4 regions of the Microbacterium sp. DT81.1 genome follow, and region 1 is predicted to be linked to each of the others. Evidence: predicted binding sites of a transcription regulator. Region 1 holds the regulator's gene; each other region holds the start of a gene.
What was found. Region 1 encodes HrcA, which represses chaperone genes, less so after heat shock. Its sites were predicted from a motif close to TTNGCACTCGNNNNNNNCGAGTGCNAA; they were not measured.
Positions count from the first base shown of each region.

Region 2: the regulator HrcA is predicted to act here: its motif matches at 2,939-2,965, upstream of ACLQ2Q_RS06970 (Hsp20/alpha crystallin family protein).
Region 3: the regulator HrcA is predicted to act here: its motif matches at 2,138-2,164, upstream of ACLQ2Q_RS09150 (Hsp20/alpha crystallin family protein).
Region 4: the regulator HrcA is predicted to act here: its motif matches at 3,159-3,185, upstream of groES (co-chaperone GroES).

Region 1 is NZ_JBNCMA010000001.1:1,053,252-1,058,119, reverse strand. Features, by position in the region: gene hemW (radical SAM family heme chaperone HemW) at 1-110, shown strand, start outside; gene ACLQ2Q_RS04995 (aldo/keto reductase) at 157-1,092, shown strand; gene hrcA (heat-inducible transcriptional repressor HrcA) at 1,293-2,333, shown strand; gene dnaJ (molecular chaperone DnaJ) at 2,388-3,503, shown strand; gene ACLQ2Q_RS04980 (16S rRNA (uracil(1498)-N(3))-methyltransferase) at 3,510-4,241, shown strand; gene ACLQ2Q_RS04975 (HIT domain-containing protein) at 4,316-4,663, shown strand; gene ACLQ2Q_RS04970 (PhoH family protein) at 4,713-4,868, shown strand, end outside.
Region 2 is NZ_JBNCMA010000002.1:384,058-388,925, forward strand. Features, by position in the region: gene ACLQ2Q_RS06955 (aldehyde dehydrogenase (NADP(+))) at 1-261, shown strand, start outside; gene ACLQ2Q_RS06960 (amylosucrase) at 395-2,293, opposite strand; gene ACLQ2Q_RS06965 (VOC family protein) at 2,395-2,760, shown strand; gene ACLQ2Q_RS06970 (Hsp20/alpha crystallin family protein) at 3,050-3,505, shown strand; gene ACLQ2Q_RS06975 (hypothetical protein) at 3,753-3,926, opposite strand; gene ACLQ2Q_RS06980 (L-serine ammonia-lyase, iron-sulfur-dependent, subunit alpha) at 4,001-4,868, shown strand, end outside.
Region 3 is NZ_JBNCMA010000003.1:136,877-141,744, forward strand. Features, by position in the region: gene ACLQ2Q_RS09135 (DUF1918 domain-containing protein) at 85-270, shown strand; gene ACLQ2Q_RS09140 (FAD-dependent oxidoreductase) at 327-1,604, opposite strand; gene ACLQ2Q_RS09145 (hypothetical protein) at 1,721-2,104, shown strand; gene ACLQ2Q_RS09150 (Hsp20/alpha crystallin family protein) at 2,230-2,814, shown strand; gene ACLQ2Q_RS09155 (LLM class flavin-dependent oxidoreductase) at 2,982-3,863, shown strand; gene ACLQ2Q_RS09160 (PPOX class F420-dependent oxidoreductase) at 3,950-4,351, opposite strand; gene ACLQ2Q_RS09165 (aminoglycoside phosphotransferase family protein) at 4,361-4,868, opposite strand, start outside.
Region 4 is NZ_JBNCMA010000008.1:216,998-221,865, reverse strand. Features, by position in the region: gene ACLQ2Q_RS20225 (ABC transporter ATP-binding protein) at 1-22, shown strand, start outside; gene ACLQ2Q_RS20220 (ABC transporter substrate-binding protein) at 205-1,503, opposite strand; gene rarD (EamA family transporter RarD) at 1,656-2,594, opposite strand; gene groES (co-chaperone GroES) at 2,774-3,070, opposite strand; gene ACLQ2Q_RS20205 (class I SAM-dependent methyltransferase) at 3,228-4,415, shown strand; gene ACLQ2Q_RS20200 (hypothetical protein) at 4,428-4,868, opposite strand, start outside.

The DNA.
Region 1 (4,868 bases):
TGGTCGCGGACGGCTTGGTGGATGGGCGCGAGGCCGTGCACGGCCGCGTGGTGCTCACCCTGCCCGGGCGGCTGCTGGCCGACTCCGTGGTGCGGGCGCTCACCCCGTGACCCGCGCCAGACGTGTGAATCAGAGAAGCCAAGAGGAAGAGGAATGATGAAGACGTTCACCCTGACCGGAACCGACATCGTGGCGCCGAACGTGGTGCTCGGGCTGATGCGCATCGGCGACAAGACCGATGACGAGGTGCGGGAACTCGTGCGGACGGCACGGGATGCCGGCATCGACTTCGTCGACCACGCCGACGTGTACGGCGGGGATCTGCACGGGTGCGAGCGCCGGTTCGCCGAGGCGATGGCCCTCACGCCGTCGCAGCGCGACGAGATCACGATCCAGACCAAGGCCGGTATCGTGGGGGATGGGCCGTACTTCGATTTCTCCTACGAGCACCTGATGGAGTCCGTGAACGGGTCGCTCGAGGCCCTGGACACCGATCGGATCGACGTCCTGCTGCTGCACCGCCCCGATGCGCTCGTCGAGCCCGAGGAGGTCGCCCGCGCGTTCGACGAACTTCATGCGGCGGGAAAGGTGCGCGCGTTCGGGGTGTCCAACCACACGCCGCGGCAGATCGATCTGCTGCGCAAGCACGTTCGCCAGCCTCTCGTGGCCAACCAGCTGCAGCTCTCGATCACGCACTCGCCGATCGTGGCCCAGGGCGTCGCCGCCAACATGGCCGACGAGCAGCAGTCGATCACGCTCGACGGCGGCGGCATCGTCGACTACTGCCGCCTGCACGACATCACCATCCAGGCGTGGTCGCCGTTCCAGGCCGGCTTCTTCAACGGCGTCTTCCTGGGATCGCCCGACTACCCCGAGCTCAACACCGTGATCGACCGGCTCGCCGCGCGCTACGACGTGCCGCCGATCGCGATCGCCACGGCATGGATCACCCGGCACCCCGCCGATATGCAGGTCGTGCTGGGAACGACGAGTCCCGAGAGGGTCGCCGGTGCGGCGCAGGGATCGGACATCCCGCTCACGCGGGCCGAGTGGTACGAGCTGTTCCGGGCATCGGGACACCGCGTCCCCTAGCCCGGCTCGGCGGCGGGTGATCGGCTAGAATTGGCACTCAGACGACACGAGTGCCAGTGGGCGCGCGTCAGCAAGCCAGGGGTGTGGGGCGGAGCCCCATACAGAATTGCGTCAGCAAGCCGGGTGTGGGGCGAAGCCCCAGAGAGAACTGCGTCAGCAAGCCGGGGTTTGGGGCGAAGCCCCGCAAGGGAGGAGCGGACATGGTCACAGAGCGCGGCCTCCAGGTGCTCCGCGCCATCGTGCAGGACTACGTCGACACCCATGAACCCGTCGGCAGCAAGTCGATCGTCGAGCGGCATGCGTTCGGCGTCAGTGCCGCCACGATCCGCAACGACATGGCGCTGCTCGAGGACGAAGAGCTGATCACCGCGCCGCACACCTCGTCCGGACGCATCCCGACCGACAAGGGCTACCGCGTCTTCGTCGACCACCTCGCCCAGCTGCGCCCGCTGACGCCGGCCCAGCGCTCGGCCATCACGACCTTCCTCGGCGAGCCCACGGATCTCGACGACGTCCTGGCCCGCACCGTGCGGGTGCTCACCCAGCTCACCGGTCAGGTCGCGATCGTGCAGTATCCGTCGTTCTCCCGTGCCACCGTGACACACACAGAGCTCGTGCAGCTTTCCCCATCGCGAGTGCTCGTCATCCTCGTCACCGACACCGGCCGCGTCTCTCAGCGCATCGCGCTCGTGGGCTCTCCGCTGGACGAGTCCGACATCGGCGCGCTTCGAAGCCGCATCGCGGCGCTGATCACCGGACGTCCGGTGCGGGAGGGCGCCGAGCGCATCGAGGCGCTGAAGGCCACCACGACCGCCGAGCCCAGCCGCATCGACAACGCCCTCCTCTCCATCGGCCATGTCGTCGCCGAAGAGCTCGAGGAGTTCCGGCAGGACCGGCTGGTGATGGCCGGCGCAGCGACCCTCGCCAGGCGCGAGCAGGACTTCCACGGCAGCATCCACCCCATCCTCGAGGCCATCGAGGAGCAGGTCACCCTGCTTCGGCTGATGAGCGAGATGGTGACGGATGCGCACGGGCTCGGGGCCAGCATCGGTCGGGAGAACGAGGCCTTCGGCCTTCCGGAGGCATCCGTCGTCACGAGCGATTACGACGCCGGCGGCGGCACCGCCCGCGTCGGTGTGATGGGGCCCACCCGCATGGACTATCCCAGCAACCTGGCCGCGGCGCGGGCTGTCGCCCGCTACCTCAGCCGCCTGCTGGACGAAGACGAGAATCGTCGCTGACGCGACGGCTCCACCGACGACGGGCGCGGGAAGCGCGCCCACAGGAAGGCGAATGTGGCTGACCACTACGAAGTGCTGGGCGTCGCTCGAGACGCCAGCAGCGACGACATCAAGAAGGCGTACCGGCGCCTCGCGCGGGAGCTGCATCCCGACGTCAACCCCGGCGCGGACGCATCCGAGCGGTTCAAGCTGGTGACCCACGCCTACGACGTGCTGAGCAACCCGGACGAGCGCCGTCGCTACGACATGGGCGGCGGGGAGTCGCCGTTCGGCGGTGCCGGCGCGGGCAACTTCGGCGGATTCGGCGACATCTTCGAGACGTTCTTCGGCGCGGCCGGTGGATCGCGGGGCGTTCGGCCGAGGTCGCGCCGGGAACGCGGCCAGGACGCGCTGGTGCGGGTCACGCTGCAGCTCGGCGACGTCGTCTTCGGCGCGCACCGCGACCTGGAGGTCGACACGGCGGTGCTCTGCGATACGTGCAAGGGCTCCTGCTGCCAGGCCGGAACGCAGCCGGTGACGTGCGACATCTGTCACGGAACCGGCCACGTCCAGCGCCAGATGCGCAGCCTGCTCGGCAACGTGGTCACCAACCAGCCCTGCGGCTCCTGCCAGGGCTACGGCACGACCATCCCGTACCCGTGCCCCACCTGCCAGGGTCAGGGCCGCGTCCGCTCCCGCCGCACGGTGTCGATCGACATCCCGGCCGGCGTCGAGACCGGCCTCCGCCTGCAGCTGCCCGGTTCGGGCGAGGTCGGCCCCGCCGGCGGTCCCAACGGGGACCTGTACATCGAGGTGACCGTGGCCCCGCACGATGTCTTCAGCCGCGACGGCGATGACCTTCTGGCGACGCTGGACGTCTCGATGCCGGACGCGATCCTCGGCACCACCACGAGGATCGACGGGCTCGACGGGCCGGTCGAGCTCGAGATCCGCCCCGGTGTGCAGGGCGGCGACGTCCTCACCATCAAGGGACGGGGAATCACCCCGCTGCGGGGAACCACGCGTGGCGACCTGCGGGTGGGGGTGCACGTCGTGACCCCGACGCGGCTCGACGCGAAGGAGCGCGCGCTGATCGAGGAGTTCGCCAAGAGGACCAAGGCGCCGGCACCGCACCTGGCGGAGTTCCAGCAGGGGCTGTTCGCCAAGCTGCGCGATCGCTTCCGCGGCTGATCGCCGGTGGTCCTCCACTTCCTGCTCGAGACGGCGTCGGGCGCCCGCGCCGGTGACGCTGTGACCCTGACCGGAGCGGAGGCCCATCACGCCGCCGCCGTCCGCCGGGTGCGCGTGGGCGAGGAGGTCACGGTCGGCGACGGGGCGGGCGCGTGGCTCACGGGGCTCTGCGAGTCGGTGGCCCCCCGCGAGGTCGTGGTGCGGATCACCGCCCGCACGGATGTCCCGGCCGCAGCTCCTCGTCTGGTGCTGGTGCAGGCACTTGCCAAGGGCGACCGCGACGAGCTCGCCGTGCAGGCCGCAGCGGAGCTGGGAGTGGATGAGATCGTGCCGTGGCAGGCCTCGCGCAGCGTCTCCAGATGGGATGCGGCGAAGGCCGAGAAGGGGCGCGCCCGTTGGGCCGGCATTGTGCGCGAGGCGGCCAAACAGGCGCACCGGGCGTGGGTTCCGGATGTCGCGCCGGTGGCGACGACGACGTTGCTGGCCGAGCGCGCCGGGTCTGCGGACGTCCTGGTGCTGGAGCCCACGGCGGACGAGCGGCTCTCGATCGTCCCGCTTCCCGCCGACCGTGACATCGTGCTCATCGTCGGCCCGGAGGGAGGGATCGCCCCCGCCGAGCTCGACCTGCTCCGCTCCGCGGGCGCGCGGCTCGTGCGCCTCGGCGACACCGTCCTGCGCACCTCGACGGCGGGACCCGCCGCCCTGGCCGTGGCCGCGACCCGGCTGGGCCGTTGGTGATGCCGAGTCGTTGATGACGCTGAGTCGTTGGTGATGCCGGGTCGTTGTCGACGGGCGGTCGATAGACTGGACGCATGAGCGACCCATCGATCTTCACGCGCATCCTGAACGGCGAGATACCCGCCGAGATCATCGCGGAGACCGAGAATGCGTTCGCCATCCGGGATATCGCGCCGAAGGCGCCCGTGCACCTTCTCGTGATCCCCAAGAGCGAGGAGTACCGCAACGTCGTGGAACTCGCCGCCGGCGACCCGGACCTTCTCGCCGAGCTCGTCGGGCTCGCGAACACGGTCGCCGCGCAGCACGGTGACGGCGACTTCCGGCTCGTGTTCAACACGGGGGAGTCGGCGGGCCAGACGGTCTTCCATGTCCATGCCCATGTCCTTGCGGGCGCCCTCGACGAATCGAGCCTTGGTGGCTGACGCATCGGGCGCAGAGGCCGTAGAGAGGATCTACGCCGACGGCGTGGCGATGGTCCAGCTGCTCGGACCTCAGGATCGGCTGCTGCGGGTCGTGGAGCGCGAACACCCGGGCGTCGACGTGCACGTGCGGGGCAACGAGATCACCCTCTCCGGCACCGCATCAGCCGTCGCTGCCGCGCGCTCGCTGGTGGACGAACTGCTCGCC
Region 2 (4,868 bases), on a different contig from region 1:
TCCGTCGTGTCGGAGCGCGTGGGTCGCCTGCTGTTCGCGGGCTGGCCGACCGGGGTCGCGGTCACGTGGTCGCAGCACCACGGCGGACCGTGGCCGGCGACCACCTCGCTCCACACCTCGGTCGGGGCGACGTCGCTGCGGCGGTTCCTGCGGCCGCTCGTCTACCAGAGCGCACCCGAAACGGTGCTGCCGCCGGCGCTGCGCGACGGCAATCCCCTCGGCATCCCGCGGCGCGTCAACGGAGTGCTCGAGCTGCCCTGAGCCCTCCCGCGGCCCGCCGCACAGCGGCTCGTCAGGGCGGCCGCCGAGCGCGGCTCGCCTATCCGTGTGGCGTCGCCGGTCAGCCGAATGCCCGGAACCTGACGCAGTCACCCGGAAACAGCGAGTGGAGCGGTCAGCCGAGGGGCGTGACCCGCAGCCACGCGAACCCGTGCGGCGGCAGCACCAGGCCGTGGTTCAGCTCGAGGTCGCGCTTCTGCACGATCTCGCGCGCCGCGGCCGTGAAGCCGCCGAAGATGATCGGGTCGAGATAGGCGTCGTCGTCGCTCACGTTGGCGAGCACGAGGATCACGGCATCGGCCCCCGGCCGCTGGTAGCCGAGCACCGCCGGATTCTTCGCGTCGAACCCGATCAACTCGCCTCCGGCGAACTCGGGCGTCGCCTTCCTCGTGCGGATCAGTGCCGTGAGCCCGGCGAAGACGCGTCCGGCATCCGTTGTCGGATCCTGCCGCTGCGCGTAGCGTTCGGCGGGCCGGGCCGGGCGATGCACCCAGCGGCTGTCGCCGGATCGGTCCGGGTCGTCGGCGTAGGAGTAGTCGTTCAGCTGCGCGACTTCGTCTCCGAGGTACAGCAGCGGGATCCCGCCGGTCGAGAGAGCGATCGAGTGGGCGAGCAGGATGCGGTCGACCCCGCCGGCATCCCCCGCCTCGACGCCGGCCAGCGACGCCGTGGTGCCGGTGACCCGCGCGTCACCCGTCTTCGCGTTCTCCTGGAAGGGCACGCCGCGCGCGAAGGTGCCGGGGAACCTGCCGACGTAGAAGTCGTTCAGGAACCGCCGGTGCGGGTAGCCGTCGATGCCCAACTCGGCGGCATCCTCGTCGGCGAACGTCCAGCCGATGTCGTCGTGGCTGCGGACGTAGTTGACCCAGGCGGTGCCGGGCGGGAGCGCGTGCCGCCGCTCGAGCGACTGCTGCAGAAGCCGCGGGTCACGGGTGGCGAGGGCCTCCCAGGTGAGGGCCATCTGCAGCGGGTTGTAGGAGAGCTGGCACTCCTCGAGCGAGATGTACTGGATCACCTCGTCCGGGTGCACGATCGCCTCGGACTTGAAGAGCAGCGACGGGGCCGCCATCCGGAGCACCGCGTTGAAGGCGCGCAGCAGCAGGTGTGCCTCGGGGAGCGACTCCGACGGGGTTCCCAGACGCTTCCAGATGAAGGCCACGGCATCCATGCGCAGCACTTCCACGCCCTGGTTCGCGAGGAACAGCATCTCGCCCGCCATCGCGCGGAACACCGCGGGATTCGCGTAGTTCAGGTCCCACTGGAAGTGGTAGAACGTCGCCCAGATCCACCTGCCGTCCTTCAGCTGCACGAAGGAGCCGGGGTGGTCGTCGGGGAAGATCTCCCGCACCGTCTTCTCGTAGGCGTCGGGCATCGTGCGATCGGGGAAGACGAGGTAGAAGTCCTCGAATCCCCGCTCCCCGGCCACCGCCTTGCGAGCCCACTCGTGCTCGTTGCTCGTGTGGTTGAAGATGAAATCGACGACGAGTGAGATTCCGGCGTCGCGCAGCTCGGCGGACAGCGCGGCCAGCTCTTCCATCGTGCCGAGCCTCGGATTCACGCGCCGGTAGCTCGACACGGCATACCCTCCGTCGGAGTTTCCCTCCGGGCTCTCGAAGAGCGGCATCAGGTGCAGGTAGGTGAGCCCCAGCTCCTGGAAGTAGGGGATGCTGTCCCGGATGCCGGCGAGCGAACCCGCGAAGCGGTCGACGTAGCAGACGCCGCCGAGCATGCGGTTCGAGAGGAACCAGCCGGGGTCGGCCTCGCTCTGCTCATCGCGGGCCTTCAGGTCAGGGGAGCGCACCTTCCAGGATGCCGCGGCTTCGGCGATCACCGCCGCGAGCTGATCGAGGCTGTCGTCGCGCTCGCCGTAGAGCTCGAGGAACAGCGGATGGAGGGTGGGGAAGTGCTCGTAGAACCGCCGGGTGAAGGAGGCGTCGATCTCGCCGGCGCCCAGTGTCGCGAGCGCGCGGACCGCGTCGATGTCGTCGGTCCACTCGGCGGTGAGTCTCGGCATTGCGCTCCTCGTGAAGTGGCGACGTGTGCTCTCACCCTAGGTGCCGCAACGGGCGCCCGCGAGGACTGGAGCGCGGCCGGTGCGCCTGGGAGACTTCCCGCATGAGACTCGTTCAAGTGGCGTTGCACGCCTCCGACCTCGACCGCGCGTCGGACTTCTACACGGTGCTGCTCAACACCGATCCAGTGGCCCGGTTCGACCCTCCGGGGCTGCTCTTCTTCGATCTCGACGGTGTGCGGCTGCTGCTGGATGCCGAGGCCCCGGCATCGCTTCTGTATCTGCATGTGCACAACGTGCATGAGACGCTGGAGCGCCTCGACGGCATCGCGGATGTCGTGTCCCGGCCGCACGTCATCTTCCGGCACGAGAACGACACACTCGGTCCCGCCGGGCACGAGGAGTGGCAGGCCTTCATCCGCGACTCGGAGGGCAACATGGTCGGCCTGATCGCGTTCCAGCCCGCCTGACTTGGCACTCCTCCGCTCGCCGCCGCCGGTCTCGGGCACTCCGTGCTGAGCTCGCTCGTCGCTGAGTGCGGGAGTACACCGGGTGTACCCGCACCTTGCGACGAGCGACGCCGTGAGGGCCTGCGTTTTTCGGGGGATTTCGGGTCTCGTGTTCGCTCGAGGCGAACAGAGATCAGACTTGGCACTCTCGGTGTCCGAGTGCTAATCTGAACGTAGTTGAGCCGATAGGGCTCAACTCCCAGAACACAGTCCGGAAAGTTCCGGACGCACGACAGAAGGAGACGACATCATGGCAACCTACGACCCGTTCCGTGACCTCGACCGCCTCGCGTCGACGTTCTTCGAAGGCCGACGCGGCCCACGGTTGATGCCGATGGACCTGTACCGCGACGGTGACCACTACGTGCTGACCGCCGACCTGCCGGGCATCGACCCCGGTTCGGTCGACATCGACGTCGACGGCCAGCTGCTCACGATCCGCGCGGAGCGGACGCTCACCGGCGGAGAAGGAGTCAAGTGGATCACCCGCGAGCGTGAGGCTGCGAGCTTCCTGCGTCAGCTCAACCTCGGTCAGGGCGTCGACACGGAGCACATCGCGGCCAGCTACAGCAACGGTGTGCTGAGCGTGACCATCCCCGTCAGCGAGAAGGCCAAGCCGCGCAAGATCGAAGTGGCGACGGAGGGTGACCAGCAGGTCCTCCAGGCTCGCGAGAGCACCGACGCTCAGCAGTCGGTCGAGCAGTAGCAGCACACGGCGCGCAACGCCCGTCAACCCAGGTGCATCGCCGAACAGCACCGGCGCATCACCGAGCGACAGCGGCGCAGACCGCGAAACACCGGCGCAGCGCCGAACGAACCGCCCCGAGGCAGACCGCCTCGGGGCGTTTCGGCGTATCGGGGCGCTTCCCATCGCGCACTTTCGGGTAAGCCGCACCGTGCGGGTCAGCCGCGGCCTGCGCCGGCGGTCGAAGAAGGAGGACGCCCATGGCCATTCACAGGAGCCTGATCGCGATCATCGCGAGGAGGAATCCGGCGATCTGGGAGGAGATCATCGGTCCGCTCCGGAGTTCGTGTTCGGCTATGCCGTGGGCCTCGCGTTCGCGCTCGAGAGCAGCGTCCACGCCTGGGAGTTCCTCGACGGCGCTCCGGCCCTCGAACAGCTTCACGAAGCGGCGTTCGAGACGGTGGAATCCGCCGGCTGAGCACAAGAGGGCCCGAACGCCGGGCGTACGCTGAGGGGGTGACAGCGTACGTCTCGGCGTTCGAGTTGTTCTCCATCGGCGTGGGACCCTCGAGCTCGCACACGGTCGGCCCCATGCGCGCCGCGCAGGACTTCGCCGCACGACTGCGCGCCTCCGGCCGGCTTTCGGAGGTCGGCCGGGTGACCTGCGTGCTGTACGGCTCACTCGGCGCGACGGGAATCGGGCACGGCACACCGGATGCGATCGTCGGCGGCCTGCAGGGGCTGGCTCCCGAGACGGCAGATCCGGATGCCGTGCGCTCGGCGTGGCGCGACTGGCCCGATGGCGGCGCGCTGGCGCTCGACGGGAACCACCCCGTCCCGTTCGTCAAGGCCGACATCGCGTTCGAGCCGCGGTCGCGGCTGCCCGGCCACCCGAACGCGATGACGCTGTACGCGTGGGCCGCCGAGCATTCCCCGGTCGCTGAGCCTGGCCCGGTCGCTGAGCCTGGCTCGGTCGCTGACCCTGGTTCGGTCGCTGAGCCTGTCGAAGCGTCGGACCGCGCCTCGGTCGCTGAGCCTGGCTCGGTCGCTGAGCCTGTCGAAGCGTCGGACCGCGCCTCGGTCGCTGAGCCTGGCTCGGCCGCTGAGCCTGTCGAAGCGTCGGACCACGACGCCTCGACAAGCTCGGCGACCGGTGCTGGCTCGGCGACCGGTGCTGGCTCGGCGACCGGTGGTGGCTCGGCGACCGATTCGCGCTCGGCGATCCGCACGACGGGCCGAACGATCTACTCCACGGTCCCCGAGCCCGTCGAGGGGACGCCGCTTCTCACCGAGACGTATTACTCCGTCGGCGGCGGGTTCATCCGCCGAGATGGCGAGGAGGCGCAGGTCACCCCGCACGCCTATCCCTACTCGTACGCCGACG
Region 3 (4,868 bases), on a different contig from region 1:
GCGCGCCTACGGCCGTCGTGGCGTCGAGATCACCCCTCGTGCGGTCGATATCGGCGCGATATTCTGGGTGCGGAGGTGTTCGCCATGCAAGCCACTGTGGGGGACCGAGTCCGCATACACGGACGCACCGTCGGCGCCGCCGAGCGCGAGGGCGAGGTCATCGACGTGCGCGGGAGCAAGGAGAGCCCGCTGCTCGTCGTGCGGTACGACGACGGCCATGAGACCATCCTGGCGCCGGGGGCGGACTGCGAACTCGTGCACGCGGACTGACGGATTCGCTCGCTCGGCCCGACACAAGCCGGCGCGGTCATGGGCGCGGTCGATTGTCACGCGCCCCGCGAGGCGAGGTCGGCGAGCACCGCCCGAGCCGCGCGTTCACCTGACACCAGCGCTCCCTGGATGGAGGGGGTATCGCGGTGATCGCCCGCGACATAGACGCCATCGCCCTGCCGCGTGGGGCTGATGGTTTGAAGCGGCGGCGGTTGGGCGGGCAGGGCGTCGTGAATGTCGTCGCGGCGGAGCAGCTGCCAGTCGTCGGCCGCGGTGCCCCACAGTTCGCCGATGTGACGACGCACGTCGGCTTCCTGCGGAGCGGAGCCCGGATCGGTGCGGGCTCGCGAGGACAGCAGGCAGGTCGCGGAGATGAGGTGCCTCCCGGCCGGGGCGTATGAGGGTGCGGTGTGCGACATCACAACGGCGTTGACCACGGGACCCGCTCGGCGGCCGTCGACGGCGAGCATGCCGGATGCCGTGGGCGCGGCGTCGGCTGCGAACCACCACGTCTGGAGCCCTCTGGTCGTGGGACGCGGAAGCTCCGTCAGGTCCGCGACCCGGTCGGGGCCGACGGCGACCACCACGGCGCGCGCGGCGATCGCATCCGCACCCTCGACGTCGATATGCGCGATGCCGTCTCGTCTCCCCACACCTCCTGCCCGCATCCCGAGTCGGATGTCGGCTCCCGCCATGGCAGCCGTCCGGGCGAGCTGCGCCGGCACGGCGGCGATTCCCTGCTCCGGCACCCCCGGAGCGCCCAACACGAACATCCGGATCAGGAGGCGGGTGAAACTGTCGGAGGTCTCTCCACGATCCTCGGCCAGCACTCCGGCGAGGAACGGCTCCAGCACCTCCCTCCGGAGAGGTCCTCGAAGGCCGACGCGGTCCCAGCCTTCGCGCAGTGTGCGATCCGCCCCCCTGATCACCGCCCGAGGCGAGAGGAGCACGGGCAGGACCCAGCGGGCGAGCGCGGCGGCATCCATCGGCCCGAGCAGGCCGCTTCGAACCGTGGCCGGCAGACCGGACGGGCGACGAAGGGGATCGCTCAGTTCGACGAGGCCCTTCTCGCGCCGGACCGCGACGCCGACGGGGAACGACCGCAGTCGCAGCTCGTCGACATCCACCCACCGTTTGACGGCCGGGTAGGCCGGGTTCAGCAGTTGGAAGCCGCGGTCGAGGAGAAAGCCATCGACGGCGTCCGTACGCTGACGTCCGCCGACGACCTCCTCCGCCTCCAGTACGACGACATCGTGGCCGGCCTGCGCGACTCGCGCGGCGCACCGCAGGCCCGCCAGCCCCGCACCGAGAACGACGACGTCGTGAGCCTCCACGCTTCCACGATAGGTGCCCCTTGAACAGGCGGGACGGGGGCGACCCGCCGATACCGAGTGCACACGCCGTGCGCAAGCCCCTGCGGAACGTGCGGACGGACGTGTTCAGTGTCGGCATGAACAAGAGGACATCAACTCCTGGCAAGCCCATCACGCCCCGCATGCACGGCATCATCGACTACGGTCTCGCCGCCGGTAACCTCGTGCTGCCGGGTCTGCTCAAGCTGCGCCCGTCGCTGATCGGCGTGTTCGCCGCCTTCGGCGTCATCCAGGGCGCACTCAACTCGGTCACGACCCAGCCACTGGCCGTGCAGAAGGTCGTGCCCTTCAAGGTGCACGGCACGATCGACAAGAGCAGTGTGCCGCTGTACCTGCTGGCCCCGCTGGCCGCGGGCGTGGTGCGCGACAAGCGCGGGCGCTGGTACTGGCTGGGTCTCGGCGCTGCACTGATCACCGTGTACAACCTCACCGACTGGAACGCGAAGAAGACCGATCGCTGAGGGCGCCCGGGCGAGAGAACGGGGTTTCGTCGCGAAGCACTTGACGTGGCCGAGCGCAACCCCCTCTCGCCGCTCGGCGACGGTTCGTAGCGTGCTGCCACCACATCCCGAAAAGGAGGATTGAAATGGCCCGTGGAACCGTGAAGTACAACCCCTTCTCCGAACTCAAGGCGCTCCAGCGCTCGTTCTTCGGCGAGGATTTCCTGTCACCGCTTCGGGGCGCGGTCGTGCCCACGACCGATGTCTACACCGAGGGCGATCAGCGGATGGTGGTCGAGGCGCACCTGCCCAATTTCGCCCTCGACGACATCGACATCAGCGTCGACGAAGCCGCGCTGGTGATCCGGGCCGAGCGGCGCGAGCGCGACGAAGAAGCCGAGAAGCGCTATCTGGTGCGCGAGAGCAGCATGAGCTTCTACCGGCGCATCGTGCTGCCCGAGCGCGCGGACGAGCAGGCCATCTCCGCCGACTTCCGCGAGGGCGTGCTCAGGGTGACGGTGCCCTTCGTGGAGGCGCCGTCTCCGCGGCGTGTCCCGATCAGCACCGAATCTCCGCAAGAGGGCCAGGCCTCACAGGGTGCGCAGCAGCGCGCGGAACAGGGCGCGCAACCGGGTGACACGGCACCGCTCGGCGAAGTCGGCTACGGAGCGGGCCCCGCGCCGGATTCGGCGTCCGGCTCGCCGGGAACGGCACCGTCTACGGGGCCCTGACGTACCCGCCACCTCCCTCGTCCCCGTCACCTCGAGCCCACATCGTCTCAGATGCTCCGAGCGCGAGCGGAAGTTCGCCGGCCGACGCGGAACGACGCACGTGTCGGCTCCCTCTGCACGTGTCGGATCCCTCCGCACGTGTCGGCTCCCTGTGCCATCCTGAGCCGATGACATCCGGACAGCGCCGCATCGGCGCCATCTTCATTCCCGACCTGCCCCCGGAAGACCTGCGCGCCGCTGTGGAGGCGGCCGAGGACGCCGGCGTGTCCGAGCTGTGGCTGTGGGAAGACTGCTTCCGCGAAGCCGGGTTCTCGAGCGCCGCTGCGGCCCTCGCCTGGACGGAGCGGCTCCAGGTCGGGATCGGCATCGCCCCGATGCCGCTGCGCAATGTCGCGATCACCGCGATGGAGATCGCGACGATCGAGCGGATGTTCCCCGGCCGCCTGCTGCCGGGTGTCGGGCACGGCGTGCTGTCGTGGATGGGGCAGGTCGGCGCCCGGGTGGCATCGCCGCTGACGCTGATGCGCGAGTACGCGCCCGCGCTGCGTGCGCTCCTCCGGGGTGAGACGCTGTCGACCCAGGGCCGCTACGTGCGACTCGACGACGTGCGTCTGGACTGGCCGCCCACGTCGCCGCCGGCCGTCTACGCGGCGGGTGAGGGTCCCAAGACGCTGCGTCTCTCCGGCGAGGTCGCCGACGGCACCATCCTGACGGGCGGAACGAGTCCGGCCCGCGTCGCCGAAGCGGTCGCGCTCATCGGCGAGGGTGCCAGTGCCGCGGGACGAACCGGCGCGCAGCCGGTCGTCGTCTACGTCGCGGTCGCGTTCGGGACGGATGCCGGTGCGCGCGTGACAGCACAGCTGGAGCGCTGGGACATGGCCGGACAGACCGACCGCATCCTGTCCGGCACGGCGGCCGCGGTGGCGGCGGGCCTCGAGGAGTTCTACGACGCCGGCGCGGACGCGGTGATCCTGCAGCCGCTGGCGGACGAGTCCGACCTCGCCCCCTTCATGCGCCAGGTCGCGGAGGTCGCCGGCCGCGTGCTCTGAGCCGGCGCCTTACTCGAATCAGCACCCACCGCGCGCCTCGGCTCGGCGGTGTCCGGCTGCGAGTTGCCCGTGCGTCCCGCGGGGGCTCAGTCACTCCTCGCGAACAGCCCGGCGGAACCGAGGATCCGCTCCGGGGTGACTCGGATCACGACGCGACGTGGGTTCACCCGGGGCTGGCGGTAGCGGGCGGCGTACAGGCTCACGGCGAGTGCCACGGAGTCGGCATCCCTTTCGATCACGCCCACGCCGCCGATGCTCAGCCATTGCGGACCGGACACCTGCGCGACGGTCGCCCGCCCGTCGCGCTCCACGTTGCGCACCTTCTGGCTGCCGTCGCTCGTGATGATGCGCACGAACCCGTCCACGAAGGTGTAGCCGACGGCGACGACGTGGATGCCGCCCGACGGGCCGATCGTGGAGAGGGTCGCCAGATGGCGGTCGGCGACGAACCGCTGGCCGTCGAGGGTGAGGGATGCCGGAGTGCCCATCCCTCGTGTCTACCCGACGCCTCGTTCAGCGAACAGCTGGTCGAGCACGTGTCGCGCCAGTTCGGCCTGGCCGGGTGGCTTGTTCGTGATCATGATGAGGGCCTTCCAGAGTGCCCAGCCGCGTCCCCGGGCCCAGGTCGCGTCGTCGACGTCGTATTCGCGACGGAACACCTCGCGCGCCTCTCCCGAGAGGAATGTCCAGACGAGGACGGTGTCGCACGCCGGGTCTCCCACGCCGGCGCAGCCGAAGTCGATCACCGCGGTGAGCGCACCGTCCTCCACCAGCAGGTTGTTCACGGACACGTCCCCGTGGAACCACACCGGCGCGCCGGTGAAGACCCCATCCAGCGCGTCGCGCCAGATGCCGACCGCGAGGTCGCGTTCCCGCCCATGCACCCGCATGAGCAGGTCCCGCGTCTCGGAATCGAAGTGCTCCAGCGGAGCGCCGCGGAAGGCGCTGTGCGGCCCAGGACCCGGCGCGCCGGTCGTGTCGGCCGACCGGAGGGCGACGAGGAAC
Region 4 (4,868 bases), on a different contig from region 1:
CCTCGGAACACTCGGCACCTAGGCGCAGGCCCGCAGTTCTGGAAGAGGAGGGGTGGATGCCGCGGCATCCACCCCTCGTCGTGCCCCGTGCCGTCCGACCAGAGGTGCATCCGTCTTCGTGATCTCCCGGGGTCCCTCGATGCCGGCCGCACGAAGAAGCGGCCCCGATCCAGAGGATCGGGGCCGCTTCCCTGGGAGTGCTGCTCAGCCCTCGTAGGCGACGTAGGTGTTGTCGTCCTGGTACTCGTAGATGCCGATCGACGCCTCGGTCGGGTCGCCGACCTCGTCGAAGGTGATCGGACCGGAGATACCGTCGTAGTCGGCCGTGCCGCCTCCCACGATGATCGCTGCGCAGTCGGCGTACGTCTCGCACTTCTCGCCGTCGCCGGATCCGCCGGAGACTTCCTGCAGCTTTCCGGCGATCGCCTCGCCCTCGGTGGAGCCGGCCGCAAGTGCGCCCAGCGCGAGGAGGATGGTGGCGTCGTAGGATTCAGCCGCGTAGCTGTAGTCCGTGAGCGCCGGGGTGCCCTCCTCCTCAAGGAAGGCGTCGAGCTCATCGGTGAACTCACCGAGGGTGTCGATCGTCAGGCCCGGAAGGGTGCCCTTGGAACCCGTGAGGGAGCCCTCGGGGAACTGTCCCGGTTCGAAGTTCTTCAGGTTTCCGTCGACGAAGTAGAACTTGTCGGCGGGGAACTGACCGATGAGGCTCGGCAGGATGGTCACGACCTCGTCGAACGTGATCAGCGCGATCGCATCCGGAGCGGCGGCGAGCACCTCGCTGATCTGCGCGTCGAAGCTCGTGTCACCCGTGTTGTACGTCGGGGCCGCGACGACCTCGCCGCCGGCGGCCTCGAAGGCCTCGGTGACGTACTTCGCGAGTCCGGTTCCGTACGAGTCGTTCAGCACGATCATGCCGAGCGTCTGGTTGCCGTCCTCGGCGATCAGGTTGCCGAGCACCTCGCCCTGAAGCACGTCGGACGGCGCGGTGCGGAAGTACAGCCCGTTGTCGTCATAGGTGGTGAACGCGTCAGAGGTGTTGGCCGGCGAGAACTGGATGACGCCCGCACCGACGACCTGGTCGATGAACTGCAACGACGTGCTCGAGGATGCCGCACCGATGATGGCCGACACACCCTCACCCAGCAGACGCGGGATCTCGGTCTCGTAGGCCTTGTTGTCGGTGTTGCCCGAGTCGCCGAAGACGACCTCGAGCTCGAGCCCGGTGTCGGCCGTCGCCGCGTTGATCTGCGACTGCGCGTAGGCGACGCCCGCTTCCTCCGGCGGGCCGAGGAAGGCCAGGTTGCCGGTCTGGGGCAGTGCCGTTCCGATGGTCAGGGCGAGATCCTCGACGGGACCTGCCGATTCGGTCGGCTCGCTTGCCTCGCCGCCGCCGCCGCTCGTGCAGCCGGCGAGGACCAGTACGCTGACGCCGGCGATCGCAATGCCGCCGAGTGCCGCGCGTACGCGCGAGCGTGAGGCAGTGCCTCGGGAAAAGACGCTCATAGTGCTCCTTGCTGTGAATGAACGCGGGCGCGGCTCGGGCGCCGACCCAATGAGGTTTACCCTAACCTCGCGCCGGGCTCCCGAGTGTTGCGTCTCGTTAACGATGTGTAACGCGACTGAATCGTTACTTTTCCGCAACGCACCGGCGCATCTCAAGTGATCGCGGCCACATCCGAGACGCCCCGCGCCCGGCGTGCGAACACGACCGAATCCACGGTCAGCACGGTGAGCGCGAGCCACACCAGCCCGAAGCCGACCCACCGCTCGGGCGGCATCGGCTCACCCAGCAGCCACACGCCGATCACGAACTGCAGGATGGGCGCCACGAACTGCAGCAGGCCGATCAGCACGAGGGGCGCGCGGCGGGCACCCGCGGCGAAGAAGAGCAGCGGCGTGGCCGTGAACACTCCGGCGAGCGAGAGCAGCACCGCGTGCCATGGGCCGGCCGCGCCGAGCGTGATCCCTGTCGTGGCGCCGACCACGATCAGCTGGACGATCGCGATCGGCAGGAGCCAGAACGATTCCAGGGTGAGGCCGCTCACCGCGTCGACGGCGGGTCCGATCTGCTTCTTGACGAGCCCGTAGAGCCCGAACGACACCGCCAGGCTGAGGGAGATCCAGGGGAAGGTGCCGTATCCCAGCACGATGACGAGAACGGCGAGCGCCGCGACGCCGATCGCGATCCACTGCGTGAGCCGCAGGCGCTCTCGAAGCACGAGCACGCCGAGCAGCACCGTCACGATGGGATTGATGAAGTAGCCGAGGCTCGTCTCGAGCACATGGCCGGTGAGCGTGCCGATCAGGAAGACCTGCCAGTTGACGTAGATCAGCATGCCCGCGACAGCGGTCCAGAACAGCAGGCGGCGCTGCCGGACGATGTCGCGGAATCGCCGCCACGATCGCAGCACCGCGATCAGCACGATGCAGAACAGCAGGGAGAAGACGATGCGCCATGCAACGATCTCCCACGGGCCCGTGGGGCTGAGCGTCAGGAAGTACAGGGGCAGGAAGCCCCAGAGGAAATACGCGCAGAAGGCGTATACGCCGCCGAGGATGCGCTCCCGGGCGGGGTCGGGACGGGCGGCTGACACTCGTCCAGCCTATGCCGCGCGCCGACGCGGGCGACGCGAACCGCATGCCGGCCGGCATCCGTTCTCTGCCATTCGGCCCCGCGTTCTGTCCGATGCGCCCGCGCGTTGGCCGCCCGGCCGGGACACGCAGAAGGGCCCAGATGCCGAAGCATCCGGGCCCTTCATCGCTCTGGGCGTGATCAGCGGACGACGACCGCCAGCACGTCACGGGCCGAGAGCACGAGGAACTCATCGGCGCCGAACTTGACCTCGGTGCCCCCGTACTTGCTGTAGATCACGCGGTCGCCGACGGCGACGTCCAGCGGAACTCGGTTGCCGTTGTCATCGATGCGGCCGGGGCCCACGGCCACGACCTCGCCCTCCTGGGGCTTCTCCTTGGCGGTGTCGGGGATGACCAGGCCACTTGCGGTGGTCTGCTCTGCCTCGATCTGCTTGATGACGATGCGGTCTTCGAGCGGCTTGATGGAAACCGACACGGTCTACCTCTTCTTTCTAACGCTTCTGAACACGGAAGACTTGTTAGCACCCTCACCCCGAGAGTGCTAACGCCAGTCTAGGCAAGCGCTGGCACTCATGCAACGCGAGTGCCAGTCGAGACCCGATCGCCGGAAAAGACGACCGTAGGCTGAGGGTGTGGAGATGGCCGAACTCACCGCGCTGCTCACGCCCGAAGGGCTGCGCCTGCTGGATCAGGCCTGGTCGACGGCGGATGTCGCGCACGAGGTGTCGCGGCTGCGCGCGGCCGGGCATTCCCCCCAACTCGTGTCGGCGGTCGTCGGCCAGGCGCGACTGCGGGCGAGGGCCCGGCTCAAGTTCGGGGACTTCGCCGACCGGATGCTCTTCACCTCGGCCGGCCTGGAGCAGGCGACCCGGCTGCCGGTCGCGGCGATGCACGCGCGCCGCTTCCGCGACGCCGGCATCACGAGGGTCGCCGATCTCGGCAGCGGCATCGGGGGCGATGCCCTGGCATTCTGCGGCGTCGGCATCGACGTGCTGGCCGTCGACGCCGACGAGGTCACCGCCGCGATGGCCGCCTACAACCTCGCACCCTTCCGGCCGGGGACGGAGGTGCGGCACGCGAGGGCGGAGGACGTCGATCTGGAGGCGTGGGACGGGGTGTGGCTCGACCCGGCGCGGCGGACGGCGGGGCATACCGACACGACCCGGCTCACGCGCAGCGAGGACTACTCGCCCCCTGTGGAGTGGGCGTTCGGACTGGCCGCGAGCCGGCCGCTCGGCATGAAGCTCGGACCCGGTTTCGACCGGTCCCGCATTCCGGTCGACGCGGAGGCGCAGTGGGTCAGCGTCGACGGCTCCGTCGTCGAGCTCGCGCTGTGGTTCGGATCCCTCGCGCGGCCCGGTATCCGCCGAGCGGCGCTCGTGATCCGGGGCGACAGCGCCACAGAGCTGACCGCGGCGGATGACGCGCCCGACGTCGAAGCGCGAGAGCTCGGGGAGTACATCCATGAACCCGACGGCTCCGTCATCCGCGCCCGCCTCATCGGCGAGGTCGGGCGGGCGCTCGAGGCGGGCATGCTCTCGCCCGGTATCGCTTATCTGACCGGAGATGCGGCCGTGACGAGCCCGTTCGTGTCCACCTTCCGGGTGCGGGAGGTGCTGCCGAATGATCTGAAGGCGCTCGGCAAGGCGCTCCGCTCGCGGGAGATCGGGACCCTGGAGATCAAGAAGAGGGGCGTGGATGTCGATCCGGCCGTGCTGCGGAAGCGCCTGTCGCTGCGCGGGCCCGCGCGCGGGACGCTCATCCTCACCCGTATCGGCGACCGCCGGCTGACGGTGCTCGCCGACCGAGTGGCTCGCTGACGGCGAGAGGCGTCAGCTGAAGAGCCTCAGCTGCGCGGCCGCCCACAGCATCCAGCCGGCGCTGTAGACGAGGCCCAGGATGCCGAGCACCAGCGCCCAGGTCGCAACGGGGCGGCTCTCGAGGGGTCGGCGGAGCGCGAGCGCCGCGAGCACGATGCCGACGACGGAGATGGGGAAACCCCATCCGACGAAGAACGAGGAGATCAGCCCGGTCAGCGAGAATCCGAGCCCCCAGGCCCCGAGGCCGCGGTGCGGAGCGATCGGCGGCGTGACCATCCACTGCGGGAACGGCGCGGTGGGATCGGGTTCGTCGTGCGAGGCGGTGACGGCATCCACCGGGCCGGTCGGCAGCCGGGAGAACGACGCGGAGGGCACGCCGGGGACGCGTGCCTCCGGTCGGGCGGCGTGGTCGAGATCGACATCCGGCGTGGGCGGCTCCTGTGGAACGGGCCG